Regions from separate parts of the Streptomyces changchenzhani genome, predicted to be linked through region 1. Evidence: riboswitches for the same ligand, from Rfam matches in the RefSeq annotation. Region 1 holds a riboswitch; each other region holds the start of a gene.
The links. Region 1 has a riboswitch for cyclic di-AMP ahead of ABCR94_RS17935 (M23 family metallopeptidase). Riboswitches for the same ligand answer to the same signal wherever they lie in the genome.
Positions count from the first base shown of each region.

Region 2: it holds a riboswitch for cyclic di-AMP, as region 1 does, so the genes downstream of both, ABCR94_RS05210 (M23 family metallopeptidase) here and ABCR94_RS17935 (M23 family metallopeptidase) in region 1, are expected to answer to the same signal.
Region 3: it holds a riboswitch for cyclic di-AMP, as region 1 does, so the genes downstream of both, ABCR94_RS25220 (C40 family peptidase) here and ABCR94_RS17935 (M23 family metallopeptidase) in region 1, are expected to answer to the same signal.

Region 1 is NZ_JBDHNH010000005.1:210,184-218,062, reverse strand. Features, by position in the region: gene ABCR94_RS17940 (GntR family transcriptional regulator) at 105-788, opposite strand; gene ABCR94_RS17935 (M23 family metallopeptidase) at 1,046-1,864, opposite strand; cyclic di-AMP (ydaO/yuaA leader) riboswitch at 1,878-2,038, opposite strand; gene ABCR94_RS17930 (M16 family metallopeptidase) at 2,261-3,643, opposite strand; gene ABCR94_RS17925 (M16 family metallopeptidase) at 3,664-5,019, opposite strand; gene ABCR94_RS17920 (DNA gyrase/topoisomerase IV subunit A) at 5,234-7,687, shown strand; gene ABCR94_RS17915 (CobW family GTP-binding protein) at 7,720-7,879, opposite strand, start outside.
Region 2 is NZ_JBDHNH010000001.1:1,081,072-1,088,950, forward strand. Features, by position in the region: gene ABCR94_RS05165 (hypothetical protein) at 1-22, shown strand, start outside; gene ABCR94_RS05170 (hypothetical protein) at 231-782, shown strand; gene ABCR94_RS05175 (hypothetical protein) at 834-1,343, shown strand; gene ABCR94_RS05180 (DUF6381 family protein) at 1,466-1,654, opposite strand; gene ABCR94_RS05185 (hypothetical protein) at 1,786-1,953, opposite strand; gene ABCR94_RS05190 (PRC-barrel domain-containing protein) at 1,983-2,339, opposite strand; gene ABCR94_RS05195 (DM13 domain-containing protein) at 2,889-3,452, opposite strand; tRNA gene ABCR94_RS05200 (tRNA-Met) at 3,627-3,700, shown strand; gene ABCR94_RS05205 (PP2C family protein-serine/threonine phosphatase) at 3,947-5,125, shown strand; cyclic di-AMP (ydaO/yuaA leader) riboswitch at 5,376-5,511, shown strand; gene ABCR94_RS05210 (M23 family metallopeptidase) at 5,523-6,593, shown strand; gene ABCR94_RS05215 (PrsW family intramembrane metalloprotease) at 6,660-7,879, opposite strand, start outside.
Region 3 is NZ_JBDHNH010000008.1:240,937-248,815, reverse strand. Features, by position in the region: gene ABCR94_RS25230 (TnsB C-terminal domain-containing protein) at 1-1,069, opposite strand, end outside; gene ABCR94_RS25225 (TnsA-like heteromeric transposase endonuclease subunit) at 1,069-1,794, opposite strand; gene ABCR94_RS25220 (C40 family peptidase) at 2,060-3,271, opposite strand; cyclic di-AMP (ydaO/yuaA leader) riboswitch at 3,271-3,433, opposite strand; gene pcrA (DNA helicase PcrA) at 3,706-6,207, shown strand; gene ABCR94_RS25210 (M23 family metallopeptidase) at 6,299-7,879, opposite strand, start outside.

The sequences.
Region 1 (7,879 bases):
CGGGGGCGCCACGGCTCTTCTAATTTCGAAAGCGCTACGGCGCTGAATTCGGGCAGCAGGAAAATGGCCCCGCCAATTCACTTTCTTTGTATACGGCGCGCCTGTTAATTACGGCCGCCCACGGTGTTTACGGCGTGTTGCGAAGTCCTCACCTGTTCCGGTGCCGGATGGCGCAGCCGGTGCGCCGGGACCGCGCGTTCGGCATGCAGCGCGGTCAGCGCCCTGGCCCGCTCCGCGTCGCCGCGCGCCACCGCGTCCACGATCGCGCCGTGCTCCGCCCAGGACTCGACCGGACGGGCGTGCTGCTCTACGGCGTACATCCAGGTGACCTTGTGCCTGAGCTGGGTGAGCAGGGCCGTCAGGCCGGGGCTGCCGGAGGCCTGGGCGAGGGTCTCGTGGAACCAGCCGCCGAGTGAGCGCAGATCCTCGCCCTGCCCCCGGCGGGCCCGCTCCTGACCCAGCCTGACCAGGCCGCGCAGCACCTTGAGGTGCGCGTCGGTGCGCCGCCTGGCGGCCCGTGCGGCGCCCAGCGGCTCCAGCAGCGTCCGGACCTCCAGGAGGTCGGCGGCCTCCTGCTCGGTGGGCTCGGCGACGCAGGCGCCCGCGTGCCGTCGGGTGGTGACGAACCCTTCGGACTCCAGGGTGCGCAAGGCCTCGCGCACCGGGACGCGCGAGACGCCGTAGCGGCGCGCCAGCAGCTCCTCGGTGAGCCGGCCGCCGCGCGCGAAGACACCGGAGACGATGTCGTCACGAATTGCCGTGCATACCGAATGCGCGGGAATGCGCATGGCCGAACCTCCGCCTTAATCCCCGCGAAACGCGGTCGATCCACTCCTGTTCTGCGACTCTATTGCAGCAACCGCGAATTTCCGATGGGCAGCCTGAATTCATGGATATCTTTCGGCCATCCCCGAAGGACTGTGTACGGGCAGAGGTACGCACGGTCGCACCGCGTACGCCGAAGGCCCCGGCGGGAAGCCGGGGCCTTCGGGAATGCTCAGTGCGGCGGGCAGCGGGCCGGCCCTCAGGGGCCCGCTCGGCGGTCTCAGGCGTTGACGCCGTGTCCGCGCAGGTACGCGACGGGGTCCATGTCCGAGCCGTACTCGGCGCTCGTACGGGCCTCGAAGTGCAGGTGCGGTCCTGTCGAGTTGCCGGTCGAGCCCGAGACACCTATCTGCTGGCCGGGCGTGACGGCCTGGCCGACGGTGGCGGTGATGGACGAGAGGTGGCCGTACTGCGTGAACGTGCCGTCGTTCATCTTGACGACGACGTTGTTGCCGTACGCGCCTCCCCAGCCGGCCTCGACGACGGTGCCCGCGCCGACGGCCACGACGGAACTGCCGGACGCGGCACGGAAGTCGACGCCGGAGTGGCTGCCGGAGGACCAGAGCGAGCCGCCGGACTTGTAGCCGGTGGTCACGGCGGAGCCGGAGACCGGGAGCGTGTACGAGGTGAGGCGCTTGCGCTCGGCGGCACGCGCGGCGCGCTCCTTGGCCTCGCGCTCGGCGCGCTGCTTCTTGGCCTTCGCCTCGGCCTTGCGCTCGGCTTCCGCCTTGCGCTCCGCGGCGGCCCTGCGCTCGGCCGCGGCCTTGCGCTCGGCCTTGTCCGCGGCCTGCTGCTGCGCCTTGGCCTGGGCGGCTATCTGGTCGGCCAGGGAGTCGTTGATGTCGATGGCCTGGGTCAGGCCGGTGTCCTCGACGGAGAGGGCCGCGCCTGCGCCCTTGCCCTCGGCGGCGACGGCCGGGGAGGCGAGCGTTCCGATGACGCCGGTCGTCGCGAGGGCGGCAACGCCTGCGATGTTCGCGCCTCTGCGCGTCATGCGGCTGGGACGCCGGTGCTTACCGGTGGTGCGGCTGAACGCCATGGAGGGGCTGGTCCTTTCCTTCCTTCTCGCCTACCGGGTTAGCTGACGGGTTCGGAGCAGGAAGGTCTCCTACGGGCCCCTCCGGGGTACGGAGGCGTCCGATTCACCCCAGGGACTGAATGGGTCCCCGGCTCCCCAGGCTCGCGCCTGACGGGGACTCGGCGATGACTGTCCGGTGCCGCGGCTGCGGCTCATGCTGACGGACAGCCGGACCGACGCTAAACGGCACATCTTTCAATCACCAAACAGACAGAGCGTTTTGTAACGCACCCCACATACCAGACAGGCAACCACCACAACAAAACGGACATATGAGAAGGACCCCGGCGGCTTGTTGGCCACCGAGGTCCCTCTACGTCCCGCTATGCGCCTCTATGTGAGTGAGGTAGTACGGACTCAGCCCGTTACCACCGTCACGTCACCGATACCGAGGGCCCTGACGGGCTCCTCGATCTGCGACGCGTCCCCGACGAGCACCGTGACCAGACGGTCCTCGGGGAAGGCGCTGACGACGGCCGCGGTGGCCTCCACCGTGCCCGTCTCGGCGAGGCGTGCGTACAGCTGGGCCTGGAAGTCGTCGGGCAGCTGCTGCTCGACCTGATCGGCCAGCGTGCCGGCGACCGCGGCGGCCGTCTCGTACTTGAGCGGCGCGACACCCACCAGGTTCTGGACGGCGACATCGCGCTCGGCGTCCGTGAGGCCGCCGGCCGCGAGGGTGCGCAGCACCTTCCAGAGGTCGTCGAGCGCGGGTCCGGTGGACTCGGTGTCCACCGAGCCGCTGATGGCGAGCATCGCGGCGCCGGTGGCCGCGCCCTCCGAGGAGGGCGCGGCGGAGCGCAGCACCTGGCCGAAGGCGCGCACGCCGTAGGTGTAGCCCTTCTCCTCGCGCAGGACGCGGTCGAGACGCGAGGTGAGGGTGCCGCCCAGGCAGTACGTACCGAGCACCTGGGCCGACCACACACGGTCGTGCCGGTCGGCGCCGATCCGGCCGATGAGCAGCTGCGTCTGCACGGCGCCCGGCCGGTCCACGATGACGACGCGGCCCGTGTCGTCGGCGGTGATCGGCGGCACGGGACGGGCCGGGGCGGTGTTGCCCGTCCAGACCCCGAGGGTCTCGGCCAGTACGGCGTCCAGGTCGACACCTTCGAGGTCACCGACGACCACGGCGGTGGCCGTCGCCGGGCGCACATGCGCGTCGTAGAAGCCCTTGACGCCGGCGGCGTCGATGCACTTGACCGTTTCCTCGGTGCCCTGGCGGGGGCGCGACATGCGCGAGGTGGCCGGGAACAGCTCCTTGGAGAGCTGCTTGGCGGCGCGCCGCGACGGGTTGGCCGCCTCGTGCGGGATCTCGTCGAGCCTGTTGGCCACCAGACGCTCGATCTCGGCGTCCGCGAAGGCCGGTGCGCGCAGCGCGTCGGCCAGCAGGCCGAGCGCCTTGGGCAGCCGGGAGACCGGGACCTCCAGGGAGACCCGGAGGCCGGGGTGGTCCGCGTACGCGTCGAGGGTGGCGCCGCAGCGCTCCAGCTCTGCGGCGAACTCCTCGGCGGAGTGCTTGTCGGTGCCCTCGGAGAAGGCCCTCGCCATGATCGTGGCGATGCCGTCGAGGCCCTCGGGCTCGGCCTCCAGCGGGGCGGCGAGGAAGATCTCGACGGCCATGACCTGCTGGCCGGGGCGGTGGCACCGCAGCACGGTCAGGCCGTTGGGCAGGGCGCCGCGCTCGGGGGCGGGAAAGGCCCACGGGGTGGCGGTGCCCGCGCCGGGCTGCGGGTGGAACGTCATGCTGACGGCAGCGGTGTCGGTCACAGGTCCGCCCCTTCCTGCTCTTCGGTCTCGTCGGCGGCGTCCGCGTCGGCCTGGGTGGGTTCGTACACCAGGACCACCCTGTTGTCCGGGCGGAGCCTGGCCCTGGCGGCTGCCTGCACCTCTTGCGCGGTGACGTCCAGCACGCGCCCGACCGCGGTCAGTGCAAGCTGCGGGTCGCCGAACAGGACGGCGTAGCGGCAGAGTTCGTCGGCGCGGCCGGCGACCGTGCCGAGCCGGTCGAGCCACTCGCGCTCCAGCTGGGCCTGCGCGCACTCCATCTCCTCGGGCGTGGGGCCCTCGGCGGCGAACTTCGCCAGCTCCTCGTCGACAGCGCGCTCGATGTCGGGAATCTCCACACCGGCCGACGTCTTGACGTCGAGCCAGCCGAGCGAAGGCGCGCCCGACAGGCGCAGCAGACCGAAGCCGGCCGCGACGGCCGTGCGGTCACGCCGGACCAGCCGGTTGTGCAGCCGGGAGGACTCGCCGCCGCCGAGGACGGTGAGCGCCAGATCGGCCGCGTCCGCCTCGCGGGTGCCGTCCTGCGGCAGCCGGTAGGCGGCCATCAGCGCGCGGGCCGGGACGTCCTCCTCGATGACCTCGCGCAGCTCCGAGCCGATGATGTCGGGGAGGGAGCCGTCACGCGGGGGCTGCTTGCCGTCGTGGGACGGGATCGAGCCGAAGTACTTCTCGATCCAGGCGAGCGTCTGCTCGGGGTCGATGTCGCCGACGACCGAGATCACCGCGTTGTTGGGCGCGTAGTACGTACGGAAAAAGGCCCGTGCGTCTTCGAGCGTCGCGGCGTCCAGGTCGGTCATCGAACCGATCGGCGTGTGGTGGTACGGGTGCCCCTCGGGGTACGAGAGGGCGGTCAGCTTCTCGAATGCCGTGCCGTAGGGCACATTGTCGTACCGCTGGCGGCGCTCGTTCTTGACGACGTCGCGCTGGTTCTCCATGGACTCTTCGTCGAGCGCGACGAGCAGTGAGCCCATCCGATCGGCTTCCAGCCACAGGGCCAGCTCCACCTGGTGGGTGGGCATCGTCTCGAAATAGTTGGTGCGCTCAAAGCTGGTCGTGCCGTTGAGCGAACCGCCCGCACCCTGCACCAGCTCGAAGTGGCCGTTGCCCTTCACCTGCGCCGAGCCCTGGAACATCAGGTGCTCGAAGAGGTGAGCCAGGCCCGTACGGCCCTTGACCTCGTGCCGCGAACCGACGTCGTACCAGAGGCAGACCGCGGCAACCGGGGTCAGGTGGTCCTCGGAAAGCACCACACGAAGGCCATTGGCCAGCCGGTGCTCAGTCGCTGTCAGGCCGCCGGAGCCGGCCTGCACTGTGGCCGTGTGACCCATGGGCATGTACGTCCCTTCGATCGCGATAAGGAGAAGTCCTGCCACTGTATGCAAGCGTGCTGACACCTGGCGAAGTTCCCGTTCCGGATACGCCCTCAGGGAACGTCCTGGAGGGCGCTTCGGACGGGTCGAGGTCGGCGATGTCAGCGCGCCGGTCCACAATGGTCGGCGTCAAGACCCAGAACTTGCCCTACAGAACCGCGAAGGAGCCGCAGCCGCGATGGCCCGCCGCAGCACGAAGACCCCGCCGCCGGACGATGCGTTCGAGGAGAAGATCCTCGATGTCGACGTCGTCGACGAAATGCAGGGCTCCTTCCTTGAGTACGCGTACTCGGTGATTTACTCGCGAGCGCTGCCCGACGCCCGCGACGGTATGAAGCCGGTGCACCGCCGCATCGTCTACCAGATGAACGAGATGGGGCTGCGGACCGACCGCGGCTATGTGAAATGTGCCCGCGTCGTCGGCGAGGTGATGGGTAAGCTCCACCCGCACGGCGACGCGTCGATCTACGACGCGCTCGTCCGGATGGCGCAGCCCTTCTCGATGCGGCTGCCGCTGGTCGACGGACACGGGAACTTCGGCTCCCTCGGCAACGACGACCCGCCCGCCGCCATGCGGTACACCGAATGCCGGATGGCCGACGCCACGTCGCTGATGACCGAGTCGATCGACGAGGACACCGCCGACTTCACGGCGAACTACGACGGGCAGGAGCGGGAGCCGGTCGTGCTCCCGGCGGCCTACCCGAACCTGCTGGTCAACGGCGCTTCCGGGATCGCCGTCGGCATGGCGACGAACATGCCCCCGCACAACCTGGGCGAGGTGATCGCCGCCGCCCGGCACTTGATCAAGCACCCGGGTGCCGACCTTGAGACGCTGATGCGTTTTGTGCCGGGTCCCGACCTGCCGACCGGTGGCCGGATCGTGGGCCTGGGCGGAATCAAGGACGCGTACGAGAACGGCCGCGGTACCTTCAAGATCCGTTCGACGGCGACCATCGAGGACGTGACACCGCGCCGCAAGGGCCTGGTCATCACCGAACTGCCGTTCACCGTCGGCCCCGAGAAGGTGATTGCCAAGATCAAGGACCTGGTCGGCGCGAAGAAGCTCCAGGGCATTGCGGACGTCAAGGACCTCACCGACCGCATGCACGGACTGCGGCTGGTCATCGAGATCAAGAACGGCTTCGTCCCGGAGGCCGTCCTTGAGCAGCTCTACAAGCTGACGCCGATGGAAGAGACCTTCGGCATCAACAATGTGGCGCTGGTTGACGGCCAGCCGTTGACGCTGGGGCTCAAGGAGCTCCTTGAGGTCTATCTGGACCACCGTTTCGAGGTCGTACGCCGCCGCAGCGAGTTCCGCCGCACCAAGCGGCGTGACCGGCTGCACCTGGTCGAGGGCCTGCTCGTCGCGCTGCTCGACATCGACGAGGTCATCCGCCTCATCCGCTCAAGTGACAACTCGGCGCAGGCCAAGCAGCGGCTCATCGAGCAGTTCTCGCTGAGCGACATCCAGACGATGTACATCCTGGACACGCCGCTGCGCCGGCTCACCAGGTTCGACAAGATCGAGCTGGAGAGCGAGCGCGACCGGCTGACCGGCGAGATCGACGAGCTGACCGGCATCCTGGAGTCGGACGCCGAGCTGCGCAAGATGGTCTCGACCGAGCTGGCCGCGGTGGCCAAGAAGTTCGGCACCGACCGGCGCACGGTCCTGCTGGAGTCGGGCAGTTCACCGATCGCCGCGGTGCCGCTGGAGGTCGCGGACGATCCCTGTCGGGTCCTCCTGTCGTCGACCGGGCTGCTCGCGCGTACGGCCAATGGCGAGCCCCTGGTCATGGACGACGCCCGGCGCGCCAAGCACGATGTGATCATCTCGGCGGTGCCCGCCACGGCGCGGGGCGACGTGGGGGCGGTGACCTCGGACGGGCGACTGCTGCGGCTCGGCGTGATCGACCTGCCACAGCTGCCCGGCACGGCGTCCGCGCCCAATCTCTCGGGCGGGGCGCCGGTTTCGGAATTCCTGTCCCTGGAGGCGGACGAGACCCTGATCTGTCTCACCACCCTCGACGAGTCCTCTCCGGGGCTGGCGATCGGCACCGAGCAGGGTGTGGTGAAGCGGGTCGTCCCGGACTACCCGGCCAACAAGGACGAGCTGGAGGTCATCTCCCTCAAGGACGGTGACCGGGTGGTCGGTGCGGCCGAACTGCGCACGGGCGAGGAGGACTTGGTCTTCATCACCGACGACGCCCAGCTGCTGCGCTTCCAGTCCGGGCAGGTCAGGCCGCAGGGCCGTCCCGCCGGCGGCATGGCGGGCGTCAAGCTCGCCGACGGCGCCAAGGTGATCGCCTTCAGCGCGGTGGACCCGGCGGCCGACGCCATGGTGTTCACCGTCGCCGGAGCACGCGGCACGCTGCTCGGGGACACCGAGACATCGGCCAAGCTCACCCCGTTCGACCAGTACCCACGCAAGGGCCGGGCCACTGGCGGAGTGCGCTGCCAGCGCTTCCTCCGGGGCGAGGACACCCTGATCCTGGCCTGGGCGGGCACGGCGCCACCGCGCGCGGCCCAGAAGAACGGCACACCAGTGGAGCTGCCGACCCCGGACCCGCGCCGGGACGGCTCGGGCACCCCGCTGGCGGCGGAGATCGCGGCGCTGGCAGGGCCTGTGTAACGGGGGAGGCGACCGGGCCGGTCGGGCCCGTCTCAGTCCTCCGCCTGTACGTATCGCAGGACGCCCCACATGTTGCGCTCATCGGCAGCATGTGGGGCGTCCTGCGGAGCGGTCTCCCGGCAGGACGCCAGTTCCTTGCCCAGCGCATCGGCATCGATCCCGGCGCCGATGAGTACGAGCTGGGTGAGGCGC
Region 2 (7,879 bases), on a different contig from region 1:
CCGCCGACGCCCGGCCCACTGACCCGCCCGCCACCACCGTCTCCGCCGCCGTCCCCGGCCCCGGTCGTTGTCCGGCACGCGGTGGATCACCGATACCTTCCCAATGGGGCATTTCGTACGATGTGTGAAATTCTGGAATGTGACACACCAAGGGACGGCACCCGCGGCGGTGACGCTCGCGCGCCCCGGTTCTGGCTGCCTGTGTGAGCTGTCAACGAGTGGAGGATGCGATGTGGACCATCGTCATCATCGTGGCCGCCGTGGTGGTCCTGGCCGCCGTCGCGCTGACCATGCGGACCATGACCCGGCGCCGGCACCTTCGGGACCAGTTCGGGCCCGAATACGACCGCACGGTCGACGCGGGTCAGAGCCGTGGAGCGGCCGAGCGCGACCTCAAGGAGAGGGAGGAGCGGCATGAGGCGCTGGAGATCAGGCCGCTGCCCTCCACCGTCCGGGACCGTTATGCCCGGGACTGGGCCAGCGTGCAGGAGCACTTCGTCGACAGTCCCGACCAGGCTGTGGGTGAGGCGGACCGGCTCGTGACCACGCTCATGAGCGAGCGCGGCTACCCGACGGAGAACTACGAGCAGCAGAAGCGGGACCTCTCGGTCGAACACTCCCTGACGCTGGACCACTACCGAATCGCCCATGAGATCAACGGGCGTGCCGGCGGCAGGGACACCACGACGGAAGAACTACGGAGCGCGATGGTCCACTACCGGGCGCTTTTCGAGGAACTGCTGAAAGACGACACTGCTTCGCCGGATGAAGAACGCCGCTGAGTGCCCAGCAGCCGCAAGCGGCCGTTCGCCACCGCATGGAGGTGAAGGGACATGCAGAGAGAAGGACCATACGGGCGCGACGACGAGTACGCCGAGCCCGCCGGAGAGACGCTGTCCACCGAGGACATCGCGCGGCCCCAGACAGAAGCATCTGAGCAGCCCCCGGACGACGACCTGACAGCAGATCCCGAAGACGAGGGGGCTGCACCCAGGACCAGGATCACGGACGACGCCGGAGGAGAGCCGGACGCTGTGCCCGGCGAACAGGATGAGTCGGCGCAGGAGCCCGATACCGCCCCGCTCCTCGGGGCCCAGGCGGCAGAAGGTCTCCGTACCCGGTGGCAGCAGATCCAGCAGGGATTCGTTGACGACCCGAAGCAGTCGGTGCTGGCGGCAGACGGGCTCGTCACCGAGGTGATGCAGCTTCTCGCCACCACATTCGCCGACCACAAGCAGGGACTCGAAAGCCAATGGCACCGCGGCGAGGAGGTCGCCACCGAGGACCTGCGCCTCGCCCTACGCCAATACCGGTCCTTCTTCGACCGCCTGCTCAGCACCTGACGCGCCCGGACCGCGACGAGTACCGTCCGCTGCGGGCGCTGGACGCAAGACACCGACCGGTGTCTCCCTCACGCAGAGAAGATCGTGCGGGCAGCCACCGGCCGGTAGATGTCGCAGGGCCGTCACATGGGGGCGACGTCCCCGAGGCCCCGCTCGCTCTCCTTCTTGCTCTGCTCCTCGATCCGGCGGGCCTTCTCCTTCAGCCGCTGTCGCTCCGCCGGGTCGGTGGCACGCTCCGCGGCCTGCTCAAGCTTCGCCGCCTGGTCACGCATCTGCTGGGCACGGCTGCCGGACTCGCCTGCAACGCTCATGATCACTCCTGCGGACTGAGGGGAGAGCGGATGCCACCAGCGAAACAGCACCCCCACTCCCGCGCATCCCGAACGGTCACCCACCGCTATCCCCGCAGCACAGGCCAGGTGCAGAAGGTCACCCGGCCTTCTCAGCGGATGTGGCGGCGTCCGGAACGCCGCCCGTGCATGCCCAGGTACACCAGGGCCACCACGAAGACCAGAATGCCGATGACCAGCAGGTAGAGCAGCCCTTCGACGGCGGCGCCGATGATGCCCAGCACCATCGCCACGATGACCAGGATCAGGAAGACCATCACGACGCGGATACCTCCTGGGGTGCGGGCGCTCAGCGGCGGGCGAGCTGCCGCTCGCCGCCCGCGCCTGGCCGGTAGGTGAGGCCATAGTGCTGGAAGACGGCTTCTTCATCCTCGGCGGGCAGAACGTCGTCCGTACCGATCGAAGGCGACTCCTTCACCAACTCCTTGGCGTAGTCGACCTTGACGTAGCCCGGCCCCACGATCGCGCCGTCCAGCGGGACGAAGACCAGCCTGCGACGGGTGGGCAGCCCCACCAGCACGGTGGCCATGGCCGGCTCGTCCGTGCTGGTGTCCACGTAGATGGCTTCCAGCGCACCGACCCTGTGCCCGCCCAAGTCGACCACGTCGTAACTACGCCACTCCCGGACATCCGCTGCCTGAATCATCCTCATGCCCCTTCGCACGATCACAGTCCGGCCCGTGTACTCCTCAGCCTGCCCCCGCCTGACCGAGGACACCAGCTCGGCACACCCGACAAAGCCTCGCCAGTCACACCGGTTCTGTGAGTCCGTAACCGCACCACACTGGTTGCAGTTCTGGTTGCGTTCACCCGCGTCCGAGGCCGTGCAAAGGTCGTCGCCCCAGCCACTCCCCCGCAGGTCAGGACGCCCACGTCCGTACCTGAACCCCCTGACGAACATTTGGAAAGCGTGTTGACCTGGCCGTCTTCAACGGGGACCTGGATGCGTGAGCGATGCGTGAGCGGACGTGCTGACACGACGCGCACAGTCCTGGACCGGACAGCAAGCGACACTTCTCTGACCAGGCATTTCTGGACCAGCGCGGAAGCTGACGGAAGTCCCGGCAGGATCCTGCCGGGACTTTTAATCCGTTGGTTGTGGGTTCGAGTCCCACACGGCCTACCGAATCCTTCGGGGTCGGAACCCTCGTTGACCTGTGTCGACGGGGGTTCCGTCGTTCCAGGGAGCCTTCGTTCAGCCGCGAGTGAGCGCCGCCGCTCCGAAGGAGACGTTGAAGCGGTCGCACCAGATGCTCACGCTGCTGTACCGGCTCAGGTCGAGACCGGCGGGCAGGGCGTAGTTCTGGTCGCCCTTGTTGCCCTTGAGCCTGCCGAGGTTCTCGTACTTCCCGTCGTCGAACACGCCCCAGCCCGCCGTGCCCTCCTTCACCGGCGCATCGGTGATCCAGACCCGCAGATCCGGGCCGTTGCTGGTGTCCAGCCCCGTCAGGCGCAGGGTGCGCGAGCCGTCGGGCAGTCGCAGGATCCGTACCGTGCCCGAGGTCCGGTGCTCGTGGCTGATGAATTCACCGGTGGCCAGCGTGACCGGCGCCTTCGGTGCCTCGGGTGCCGGGGTGCCGGACGAGTCCTCGGCCGACTCGTCCACGGCCGCGGCGGTGGGGATCCCTTCTCGTACGGTCTCGTCCTGCACCAGCTTCCAGGGCTCGAACCAGTACAGCCCCGCCCCGGCCACCAGTGCGGCCACCACCAGGGCGCCCAGGACCAAAGGTCTGCTCAGCCATTGCCGTACGCGTCCCATGTCGTTCTCCCGTGAGTGTCCGTAGCGTCGTTGATTCCCAGTCAACGGGAGCCGGGCGCTGTTTGACCTCGGCTGCCTGATGACGGATTCCTTACGGCGGGTCCCGCGGCCCGGTGGCCCCCGGGAAAGTGGTGGAGCGGTGCTCCACCGATGGCGTAGAGTCAGGTCTACCGACGCGGGGTGGAGCAGCTCGGTAGCTCGCTGGGCTCATAACCCAGAGGTCGTAGGTTCAAATCCTGCCCCCGCTACTGAAGTAGTGGATGAAGGCCCGGACTCATCGAGTCCGGGCCTTTGTCGTGCCTTCCGGTGCCCGCACTGCCCGTTTGTCCCCCAGTTGGCCGACCCCGGATAGCCGTCCGGCGCGGCTCCGGCCAGCCTGGGTGGGGCGCGGTACCGTCCGCAACCGGGTGCGGACTGGCAGGAGACCACAGGTGGGGAAGCAAGGTGGAGCGGGTGGCGGTGCTGCCCGTACGACCCGGCGGTTCGTCCGGGCGATGCCCGCGCTGCTGATCGTCGGCGGATTCTTCTTCGATGTCCTGACCCCGTCGAACTTCACCGCGTCGCCCCTCTTCGCCGCAGCCCCGCTGATCGCCGCGCCGCTCTTCTCCCTCAGCAACACGGTGGTGACCGGCGTCGCCTCGACACTCGCCGTCGCCGGGCTGCACCAGCGCACCGGAACCGCGACCGAGGTCGAGGCCATCACCGAGCTGGTCACCGTGGTCACCGTGGCCGCCCTCGCGGTGGTCATCAACCGCGTCGTACGGCGCGGCGACCGCAGGCTCGCCTCCGCGCGGGAGATCGCCGAGGCGGCCCAGCGCGCCGTACTGCCGACGCCCGCCGACCGGATCGCCGGACTGCACGTCGCGGCGCGCTACGAGGCGGCGCAGGCGGACGCGTTCATCGGCGGCGACCTCTTCGCCGTGCAGGACACTCCGTACGGCGTGCGCCTGGTGGTGGGGGACGTCAGGGGCAAGGGGCTGGACGCCGTGGAGGCCGTCGCCGTGGTCATCGGGGCCTTTCGGGAGGCCGCCGAGCAGGAGACCTCGCTGGAAGGCGTCGCGCAGCGGCTGGAGCGGGCGCTGGCGCGGGAAGGGACGCGGCGGGACGGCCTCGACGCCTTCGAGGGCTTCACCACCGCCGTGCTCGCCGAGATCTCGCGGGACGGTGGCGTCGTACGGCTGGTCAACCGCGGCCATCCCGAGCCGCTGCTGCTGTACGCCGACGGGGCGCTGGACGTCATCGAGCCGGCCGAGGCCGCGCTGCCGCTGGGGATGGCCGAGCTGGGGGTGTGGCCGGACCGGGCGCGGGAGTTCGCCTACCCGGCGGGGGCGACGCTCCTCCTCTACACCGACGGGCTGTCCGAGGCCCGCAACGCGGCGGGCGTCTTCTATGACCCGCAGACGCGGCTGCGGGGCAGGATCTTTCCGGGGCCCGAGGAACTGCTGGGCGCGATCATCGACGACGTACGGCTGCACACCGGCGGCCGGTCCACGGACGACATGGCGCTGCTGGCGGTCGGGCGGCCCTCCGAGGGGCAGCAGGACCGGCGCAGGACCGTGGAGATCGTCAGGCGGGCCGGGCAGCAGAGGCCCGAGGCGGCGGGCGGTGCGGCGAGTGGGTCCGGTGGTGCGGCGGGTGGGTCCGGGTCGCGTTCCGATCCCGGCGGGCGCTGAAACAGTCACGTTCGGACGTGTTGCCACGCTCTGTAGTCATAATGCACCACTGCGCATAACAGTTGATGAACCGTCAAGAAAACGATGTTTCCTGAGTGGCGATCAACTCGACCCACTGTGACCGATTGTGTCCCGCTAAGTCTGTGGCGAAGTCGTTAACGATCATCTGGAACGGCTTGGAACCGGACCGTGTCTCTATTAACGTTCGATAACGCAGCGCGGTTGTCCCAGTCGTCGCAAGAGGCGGCACCGTGCGCACGCGCCGAATTCCGCAAGGGAACCGGGGAACCATGTTCCTTGGGGTGAATCGGGCCGAACCTGGCCCGTAGGAGACCTTCCTGCTCCGAACCCGTCAGCTAACCCGGTAGGCGAGAAGGAAGGAAAGGAGCACGCCTCCGTGGCGTCCAACACCCCTGCCCCAGTAGCCCCCCTGCCCCCCTACGGGGTGCAGAACGACCCCGCTGACCTCATCCGCGGGGAGGGGAACTGGGAAGAGTGGAATCCCACTGAGGACTCCATTCGTCCCGTACGTGGCAAGCACCGCGTGGCCAAGCAGCGCGGCGGCATCGCCCGAAGCTCGACGGTTCTGGGTGTCGGTGTCATCGCCGCGGTCGGCGCGGGCGGCATCGCCACCGCGCAGGACAAGCCGGCCGTCTCGATCTCCCTTCCCGACGCGATAACCGACTCGCTCCCCGACGCCAAGTCCCTTCCCGGCATGGGCGCCCTGCTCGGCGACGACTCGGACGACGACTCCGGCGTCACCACGGGCGAAGCGATCGTCGCAGCCACCCCGCTCACCACGGCCGGTGTCAGCACCGCCGACGCGCAGCAGGGCACCACCGACGCCAGCGAGGTGCTCCGCGCCCGCATCCTCCAGCAGGCCGACCAGCAGCAGGCCGCCGCGGACGCCGAGGCCAAGCAGACCGCAGAGTCGGCCGCCGCCGAGCAGGCCGCGGCCGAGGCGAAGGGCCAGCAGGACGAGGCGAAGGCCGACGCCGCCGAGAAGAAGCGCAAGGCGGAGGAAGCGGCCGAGGCCAAGGCCGAGGCGAAGCGGCTCGCCAACCTGGCCGCCAGCTACTCCCTGCCCACCTCCTCGTACACGCTCACCTCCACCTACGGCCAGTCCGGCGCGATGTGGTCCTCCGGTCAGCACACCGGTCTCGACTTCGCCGCCCCGACGGGCACGCCGGTGAAGGCCGTGCACGGCGGGACCATCAAGTCGGCGGGCTGGTCGGGTTCGTACGGCTACCGCATCGTCCTCGAACTCGATGACGGTACGGAGATCTGGTACTGCCACCTCTCCTCGATGAGCGTCACCTCAGGCAATGTCGGCACGGGCGAGACCATCGGCAACGTCGGTGCCACCGGCAATGTGACGGGCCCGCACCTGCACCTCGAAGTGCACACACCCGGCGGCGACGGCGTCGACCCGGCGTCCTGGCTGCGCGGCAAGGGCCTCAGCGTCTGAGACCCCGGGCCGGCTCACGGCCGCGTCGGCCTGACCCGGCCACCCCTTGACCTGGCCTGATGGCGCCTACAGCTGCCGGTACGGGTTGTACGTCGGGTAGTCCTGGTGGGGGGCGTAGCCCGGCTTCGGCGCGGGACGCTGCGGCGGTATGGGGTGGTGGTACGGCGGTGTGGGCCGGTACGGCGGCGCGGCGGTATGTGGTGGCGCGGGGTGGAACGGTGCCCGGGGCGGCGGCGTCCACACCCGGCCCGTCGCCCGCGCCGCGTACTCCAGCGCGGGCCCGGCCACTCCCTTGCGCTGCCACAGATGGTGCAGCAGCTCCTGCTCGCGCGCCACGAAGTCCGGGCCCACAGTGCCGCGGCGGGCCCGGTGGCGCAGAAAGGCCAGGGAGGTCGCGAAGGCCTCGTACTCCGCGACCGTACGAGCCGCCGCCCGGCCGCCGTGCACCCGGGCCGCGGCATCGCGCGCCAGCGAGCGGGCGCGCATGGAGGACAGCGCGAGCGGTTCGTGGGCGCCCAGCCAGCCCGCGTCCGCGTAGGCGGGCAGCGCGGCGGAGACGGTGCGCAACTCGCGCTGGCGCGTCCAGACCGCCAGCCAGGTCAGCAGACCGAAGGCGGGGACCATGAAAACGGCGTACACCGCGTAGAAGCCGTACTCGCCGAAGGCCCCCGAACCGTTCCACAGGGCGTGCATGCCCATCGCGAAAGCCAGGCCGAGCAGGGGCAGCGCGATACGCCGGACCCGCCCCCGGTGCGGCGGCGCGAGCGCGGCGAGGCCGAAGCCTATGCCCGTGAGCACGGTGAACAACGGGTGCGCGAACGGCGACATGACGATGCGTACGAAGAAGGTCGCCGCCGTCACCGACGCGAAGCCGGAGGCGCCCATCTCCTGGTCCTCACCGAAGGCGTTGCCCAGGTAGAGGATGTTCTCGGTGAAGGCGAAGCCGGTCGCGGTGAAGCCCGCGACGACCACCCCGTCGACGATCCCGTTGAAGTCGCGGCTGCGGAAGAGGAAGATCAGCAGGACTGCTGCCGCCTTCGCGCTCTCCTCCACGACCGGGGCGATCACGGTGGCGCCGAGGGTGTCGGCGCCGGCCGGATCCGCGGTGGCGGTGGCTATCCAGCGGGTCGCGAAACTGTTCGCGATGATCGCGACGAGAGCTGCGGCGAACGCGCCCCAGGCGAAGGCGAAGAACAGGTTCCGCCAGGGGCCCGGCTCCACTCGGTCCAGCCAGCGGAACGCCGTGATCAGCAACGGCACCGGCAGCACGGCCAGACCGAGGCCGA
Region 3 (7,879 bases), on a different contig from region 1:
TCTCCGGCGGACACAGCCCCCGGCCCGGTACGAGTTCCTCCTCGGTGAACACCACCTGTTCGGGCACCCCCTGATAGGGGGCCAGCACGGTGCTCGTGTCATCTCCGGGTGGCGCGACCGCCTCGAACAGCACTCCGGCGACGTCCAGCGCCTTCGTGGACACCGCCGTCACCCGCAGTCCCACGATGCAACGGCTGAACAGATCCTGGGCAACGGTCAGTTGCGCACGCACCCAGCGGCAGGTCACCGGCTCCATCGCGAAGACATCGAGATCCTGGGTATCCAGCACCACGTACTCGCCCGGCCGCGTCGCCCGCAGCCGCCCGTAAGTTCCCTGCGGACGCTCCGCGATCGACCGCCTCGCTTTCGCGCTGCCCGACACCGCGTTCGTGCCCTTGCTCAGCGCTTCCAGCCGCCGGTAAGCCGTCGCCTGGGACGGAAGCGGCACCACCCGACTCCCATGAGCTTCCTCCAGCCAGGTCTCCACCCGCTTGAGCACCGCGGAACGGGTCGGTGTCGACGCGGTGACGTACTCGGCCAGCACCGCCCGGACCGCCTCGTCCCATCGCGGATCGACCCGTGACGCTCTCCTCTTGAGCAACCGGGCATCCACCAGCGCGGCCTCGCCTCCGCCTTGGTAGGCGGCAGCCCAGCGCTCCACGCTCCGAGCTGCAACCCGCAGTTCGGAGGCCTTGGACGCGATCCTTTGTGGCAACGACCTGTCGCTCGCGAATCCCGCCCGAGGTTCACCCGGCAGAGCGCCCTCCGCGAAACCTGACCGGTAGCCGGTCAGGACTTCACGGACATGTCCGGCCCGCTCGCTGAGCTCATCACGCTGTTGCCGGGACAACGACGCCAACAGCAGACCGGCGCTGTCCATCGGTCCGGGCAGACCCTCGCTCTGCATCCGGGCGCCCGCCGCCAGGCGGCCCACCGAGACCGTGGTGAACTCGCCAGTCCGCGTATTGCGGATGGTCACACCACGGTGGTTGAACTCCACGACCTCGACGACCTCGCCGCAGAACGCGAGCCGAGAGCCGGGAAACACAGTGACCGCATTTCCGCTCATCAGCCCTTGTCCTCCTCACCGGCGAGGCGAACCGATGTCCGCGCACTCAGGGGTTCCGAAAGGTCCGCAGACAAAGCGCCCGACCACATCAGATGCAGCAGGGCCGGGCGGACCACATCAACGAGATGCCGATGGGACAGAGCCCTCTCGATACCGCCGATGGTGGCCTGCACTCGTGCGGCCTCCAGCACTTCGGGAAGCAGCCGCGACTCGATGACCTGCCGACGCCGGTAGCCGGCCAGGAACCGCACGTTTTCCATGACAGCCGGGTTGGTGCCCGTCCAGGCTTCGAAAGCCCAGCCTCGCAAAGAACACAGCCCCCGCATCCAGGTGAACTGTGCGACCACCTTCGAGTCCTCGATGCGATGCGGAGCCTTGACATCCACGACCGTCACCAGCCCATCGGCGTGTACCAGCAGGAGATCCGGAACGTGGCGGCGTCTGCGACCACCGTCGTCCCCGACCACCTGGAAGGGCTGAGCAGCGATCCCCACCACGTCCCGGGCGAAGTCCGCCAGCAAGATTCGCGCGAGCTCCAGGCGGCTCTCGTAGGCGACCAAGCGATCACCCGTCGCGGAGTGATACCAGCCCGAGTAGTGCCGACGCCCCTTGTACCAGCGGAATTCCCTCACTGGCAGTCCGGCTGCTACCTCCGTCACCACGAGCCGGTCCAACGTCGTCTCTGCGAACCCTCCGTCCGCCTGCCGGTACCGCACCTCGATCATGTCGGCACCCGAAACCGCCGTACGGCCCAAACGATCTGCCACCGCCACCCCTGCTGTACGCAACCAAGTGACCACCGATCGTGATCCAGGGTGAGACTGCCCAGCCACTGCGGCGTACCATGCGAGAGCGGGCCCTGAAGTCGCCTCCAGGGCCCTAAGGTCACTCGCCGGAGCGATTCTCAATAGCGTGTCGGAAACGACAAGTTGACGACAGAACGTTGAGAATCCGACAGATCTATTGAGTCCCTACAGTGCGCGGTGTGTACTACGCCGGGCGCACGCTGCCGTAGATCGGCATGTAGTAGATCGACTCCTCGCGGACGTACGCGCCGGGCTTGGGCGCGTGGATCATCTTGCCGTCGCCGATGTAGATGCCGACATGGCTGATGTCGTCGTAGAAGAAGACCAGGTCACCCGGCTTCAGGTCGTCGGTCGCGATCCGTGTGCCGACCTCCACCTGGTCCCAGGTGGTCCGCGGCAGATCAACGCCCGCGGCCTTCCACGCGCCCTGGGTCAGCCCGGAGCAGTCGTACGAACTCGGGCCCGCGGCGCCCCAGACGTACGGCTTGCCGATCTGGGCGCGGGCGAAGGCCAGCACCTTCTCGGCCTTGGCCGCGTACGCGCCACCGGACTCGCTGCCGCCGCCCGTACCCGTGCCCGGGGCGGTGCCTGAGCCCGTCCCGGTGCCCGTACCCGTGCCGCTGCCCGCGCCGTCCTCCTGCGGGGCCGCTTCCTCCTGGCGCTTGCGCTCGGCGTCGGCTCTGTCCTTCGCCTCTGCCTTGGCCTTCGCCTCGGCCTTGCGGGTGGCCTCGGCCTCCCGCTCCTTCTCCAGCGCCGCGAGCCGGGCCTTCTCCTCGGCGGTGAGATCCGACAGCATCTCGCGCGCCTTGGCGAGCTTCTTCTGGACGTCCTGCTTGGAGGCCTTGAGCGCGGCCTGCGACTCGGTGAGCTTCTCCAGGCTGCGGGTCGCCTCGGCGCGCTCCTTGGAGGCTTCTTCCTGCTTCTGTTCGTAGTCGGTGATGTACGACTTCTGACGTTCCGTCATGCGGTCCATCAGCTGGTTCTGGTCGAAGTACTGCTGCGGGCTGTCCGCGAGCAGCAGCGCCGCGGTCGGGGTGACCGTGCCCGACCGGTACTGCGCGGCGGCGTAGTTGCCGAGCTTGCGCCGCGATTCGTTGAGCTTCTCGGTGCGCTTGGCGACGTCGTCGAGCAGTCCGTCCACCGATTTGCGCTGGCCCTCGGTGGCTTCCTTCGCCTTGTTGTAGCTCTGGGTGGAGGTTCCGGCCTGCCGGTAGAGGTCGTCGACCTTCTTCTGCACTTCCTCGACGGTCGGATTGGGGCTCGGCTCATTCGGCGCGGCCTGGGCGCTCTGCCCCAGCAGGCTGATGGAGGCTATGGCGGCCGTCGTCATACCGACGGCGGGTGCGGTGGTACGTAGCCGGGTGCGCGATTTGCGATGCGATGCCAAGGTCGGCATTTTCCTTCCGTGGACCGCCTACCGGGTTAGCTGTCGGGTTCGGGCGGAACGGAAGGCTGCCCTACGGTCCGTGGGGAACTCGGACCGATTCACCCCAGTGGTGCGTGTGGGTCCCCGGTTCCGAACTGCCTTGCGGCAGTACGAATTCGGCGTGGGCGACTCGGTCCGGCGCCGATCGCCGGTGGAGGTACAAGCCGCCCGACGCAGCACGCTAGCCAATGCGTGTGACCGCTGGGAAGCCCGATGTTCGATATGCCCGATACGTTTTCGTTACCTTGATGTAGAGGTGGCGTGAGAGGGGTGGAGATGTGGCGGAGGTCACGGACGAATGCGGTTGGCGAAGCGGTCGGCGCGGCCCGGTACGGCCGTCGCCGACGGGATTCGCGGGCATTCCGGGGCGGGGTGTCAGTGGGCCCGCCTAAACTTGGTGAACGATGAGCAGCCTCTTTGACGACAGCTTCCTGGCCGACCTCCAGCCGACGGCGGAGGCGACTCCGCCGCCCCCCGAGGGGCACGCCGCGGAGGAGGTCCCGCACGACCTCTTCGAGGGTGCCTTCGCGGCGCCCCCGGCGCCCAGGGACGCGTACTACCGTGGCGGCGCACCGCGCCCCGTGACGGATGTTGCCGCGCTGCTCGACGGGCTGAACGAGGAGCAGCGCGCCGCTGTCGTGCACGCCGGTTCGCCGCTGCTCATCGTGGCGGGGGCCGGCTCGGGCAAGACCCGGGTGCTGACCCACCGGATCGCGTATCTGCTGGCCAATCGGGGTGTGCACCCCGGCCAGATCCTCGCGATCACCTTCACCAACAAGGCCGCGGGCGAGATGAAGGAGCGCGTCGAGGAGCTCGTCGGCCCGCGCGCGGGCGCGATGTGGGTCTCGACCTTCCACAGCGCGTGCGTCCGTATCCTGCGCCGCGAGTCGAAGAAGCTCGGCTTCACGTCTTCGTTCTCGATCTACGACGCTGCGGACTCGAAGCGCCTGATGGCGCTCGTCTGCCGCGATCTGGATCTCGACCCGAAGAAGTTCCCGCCTAAGGCCTTCAGTGCCAAAGTCTCGAATCTGAAGAACGAGCTGATCGACGAGGAGACCTTCGCCGGTCAGGCCGCCGACGGCTTCGAGAAGATGCTGGCCGAGGCGTACGCGATGTACCAGGCGCGGCTGCGCGAGGCCAACGCGCTGGACTTCGACGACATCATCATGACCACGGTGCACCTGCTCCAGGCGTTCCCGGACGTCGCCGAGCACTACCGGCTGCGCTTCCGGCACGTCATGGTCGATGAGTACCAGGACACCAACCACGCGCAGTACACCCTCGTGCGCGAGCTGGTCGGTCCGTCCGGTGAGGACAAGGCCCCGGCCGAGCTGTGCGTCGTCGGTGACGCCGACCAGTCGATCTACGCCTTCCGCGGGGCCACCATTCGTAACATCCTCCAGTTTGAGGAGGATTACCCCAACGCGAAGACGATCATGCTGGAGCAGAACTACCGCTCCACGCAGACGATCCTCACCGCCGCCAACGCCGTCATCGAGCGAAACGAGAACCGCCGCCCGAAGAATCTGTGGACGGACGCCGGAGCGGGCGCCCTGATCACCGGCTATGTCGCGGACACCGAGCACGACGAGGCGCAGTTCATCGCCGAGGAGATCGACCGCCTGACCGACGCGGGCGACGCAAAGGCCAGCGACATCGCGATCTTCTACCGTACGAACGCGCAGTCCCGTGTCTTCGAAGAGATCTTCATCAGGGTCGGCCTGCCCTACAAGGTCGTCGGCGGAGTCCGCTTCTACGAGCGCAAGGAGGTCCGGGACGTCCTGGCGTATCTGCGCGTCCTGTCGAACCCCGAGGACACCGTTCCGCTGCGCCGCATTCTGAACGTACCGAAGCGGGGCATCGGCGACCGCGCCGAGGCGATGATCGACGCGCTGTCACTGCGCGAGAAGATCAGCTTCCCGCAGGCGCTCCAGCGCGTCGACGAGGCGTACGGCATGGCGGCCCGCTCGACGAATGCCGTGAAGCGGTTCAACACGCTGATGGAGGAGCTGCGCACGGTCGTCGAGGCGGGCGCAGGGCCCGCCACGGTGCTTGAGGCCGTCTTCGAGCGCACGGGTTACCTCGCCGAGCTGCAGGCCTCGACGGACCCGCAGGACGAGACGCGCATCGAGAACCTTCAGGAACTGGCCGCGGTGGCCCTGGAGTTCGAGCAGGAGCGGGCCGACGGCGAGAATCCGGGGACGCTCGCGGAGTTCCTGGAGAAGGTGGCGCTCGTCGCCGACTCCGACCAGATCCCGGACGAAGACGAGGACGGTTCCGGCGTCATCACGCTGATGACGCTGCACACGGCCAAGGGCCTTGAGTTCCCTGTGGTGTTCGTGACGGGTATGGAGGACGGGGTCTTCCCGCACATGCGCGCGCTCGGACAGACCAAGGAGCTGGAGGAGGAGCGGCGGCTGGCGTACGTGGGGATCACTCGCGCGCGTGAGCGGCTCTATCTGACGCGGTCGACGATGCGCAGCGCGTGGGGACAGCCCTCGTACAACCCGCCGTCGCGGTTCCTGGAGGAGATCCCGGAGGAGCACCTGACGTGGAAGCGGACGGGGGCGCAGATTCCGGCGGGCCCGGTCTCGGGCATCGGCTCCTCGCGGTCGTCGTCCTCCTCGCTCACGTCGACGTTCTCCTCCTCGTCCTCGTCCACGCGGGGCGGGGGCGCCGGTGGTGGTGGCGGGCGTTCCGGTCCTTCGGGCTTCGCCACGCGACGGTCCTCGGACAAGCCGGTGATCGCGCTGACGGTCGGGGACCGGGTCACGCACGACCAGTTCGGCCTTGGGACGGTCGTGACGGTGACGGGGACGGGATCGGACGCCCAGGCGACGATCGACTTCGGCGACGAGCGGCCGAAGAAGCTGCTGCTGCGGTACGCGCCGGTTCAGAAGCTTTAGCGGACGCCGGGGGCGGGCGTCCGGGGCGGGCGCCGACGGGGGGCTGGGCCGCGGCCTGTTCGCCTTGCGCTCGGGGCTTACGGTGCCGGGCTCAGGTCGGGTCGATGTTGTGGCTGCGGAGCCACGACAGCGGGTCGATCGCCGCGCCGCCGCCGGGACGTACCTCGAAGTGCAGGTGCGGCCCGGTGGAGTTGCCCGAGTTGCCGGAGTACGCGATGGTGTCGCCGGCCTGGACCGAGCCGGACCGGAGCTTGTTGCTGCTGAGGTGGCAGTACCAGGTCTCGGTGCCGTCGGCGGCGGTCACAATGGCCATGTTTCCGTAGGCGCTGTTGTACTGCGTACGGACGGTGCCGTCGGTCGCGGCCATCACCGGCGTGCCGTACGAGACGGGAAAGTCGATGCCGGAGTGCTGCGACATCCAGTTGACGCCGGCCTGGCCGTAGTACGCACTGAGTCCGTGCTGCGCCACCGGCAGGACGAACTTGGGGCGCTCGGCCTCCTTGCGGGCGGCCTCCTGGGCCCGGCGCTTCTTGTCGGCGATCTGGCGGGCCTTGAGGTCGATGCGCTCCTGCGTGCGGCTGGCACGGTCGGCGAAGTCGTCGGCGTCCGCGCTGAGGTTGGCGAGCTGGGTGTCCAGCTTGTTGTTGACGGTGACCGGCTTCACCGAGCCGGCGTCGGGGGCGGCGACCGTGGTGGTCCCGTCCTTCGGCTCCGCGGAGCTGCCGACTCCGCCGACCGAGGCCGCAGCGATGCCGGCGACCCCCATCACGCAGGCGGAGGGGACGGCGACGGTGAGGAGCGCGGAGCGCTTGGCGGGGGTGCGGCGACGGCCCCGGCTCGCGGAGCGGCGGGCGGCGCGGGGGCCGTCGGCGGCGGCGGTTGCTGCGACGGGCTCGCGATCCGGGTCCGGAGCGGTGTAGGGGGCGTCGTCGGCGGAGTCGGTGTCGTCGCTGGCGGTGCTGCGGGTGCTGGCGTCGTTCCCGGCGTCGGTGTCGTACTGCCCGTAGTCCGGCGAGACTTCGTACCGTTCATGCGGTTCGTGCGGGTTGTATGCCTCGTACGGGGTGGGTGCTTCGTGCGCCTCGGACGTTGCGAACGCCTGCGGGGCCTCGGTCAGGTCGGCGACCGAGAACTGGGCCGTGGCGTAGAGGACTTCCTCAGGCGCGGCGACGGGGTGGGCCCCGGTGTGGCCGCCGGTGTTCCAGGCGGTGGCGTCGTATGCGCCGGTGTCGTACGCGCCGGTGTTGTACCCCGGTGCCGTGCTCCACTGCCCGGTGGTGTCGGCGGCCTGGGCGAACTGCGGGGCCGCGTACTGGCCGGTCTGTCCCGAGTCGAACTGTCCCGGGATGAACTGGCCCGTGTCGAGCTGCCCTGTGCCGAACTGCCCTACCTGGTTCCAGGCGTTGGTGTCCCACTGGCCGGTGGTCTGTGCGGGGATATCCGCCGCTGTCTGGTATCCGGCGGCAGGCCATGAGGTGGTGTCGTACTGCTGCTGATGATGGTGCTGTTGTTGCTGCGCGCCGTAGGCGTCGTACCCCACCGTCTGGTGGGCACCCGTGGTGTCCCACTGGGAGGAGTCGTACTGGCCGCTGTGGTCCACCCCGTATGGGCTTGCCGACCCCGGGAGTGTGCCGAAAAGTGGATCGGTGTCGAAACTGCCGGTGGAGTAGCC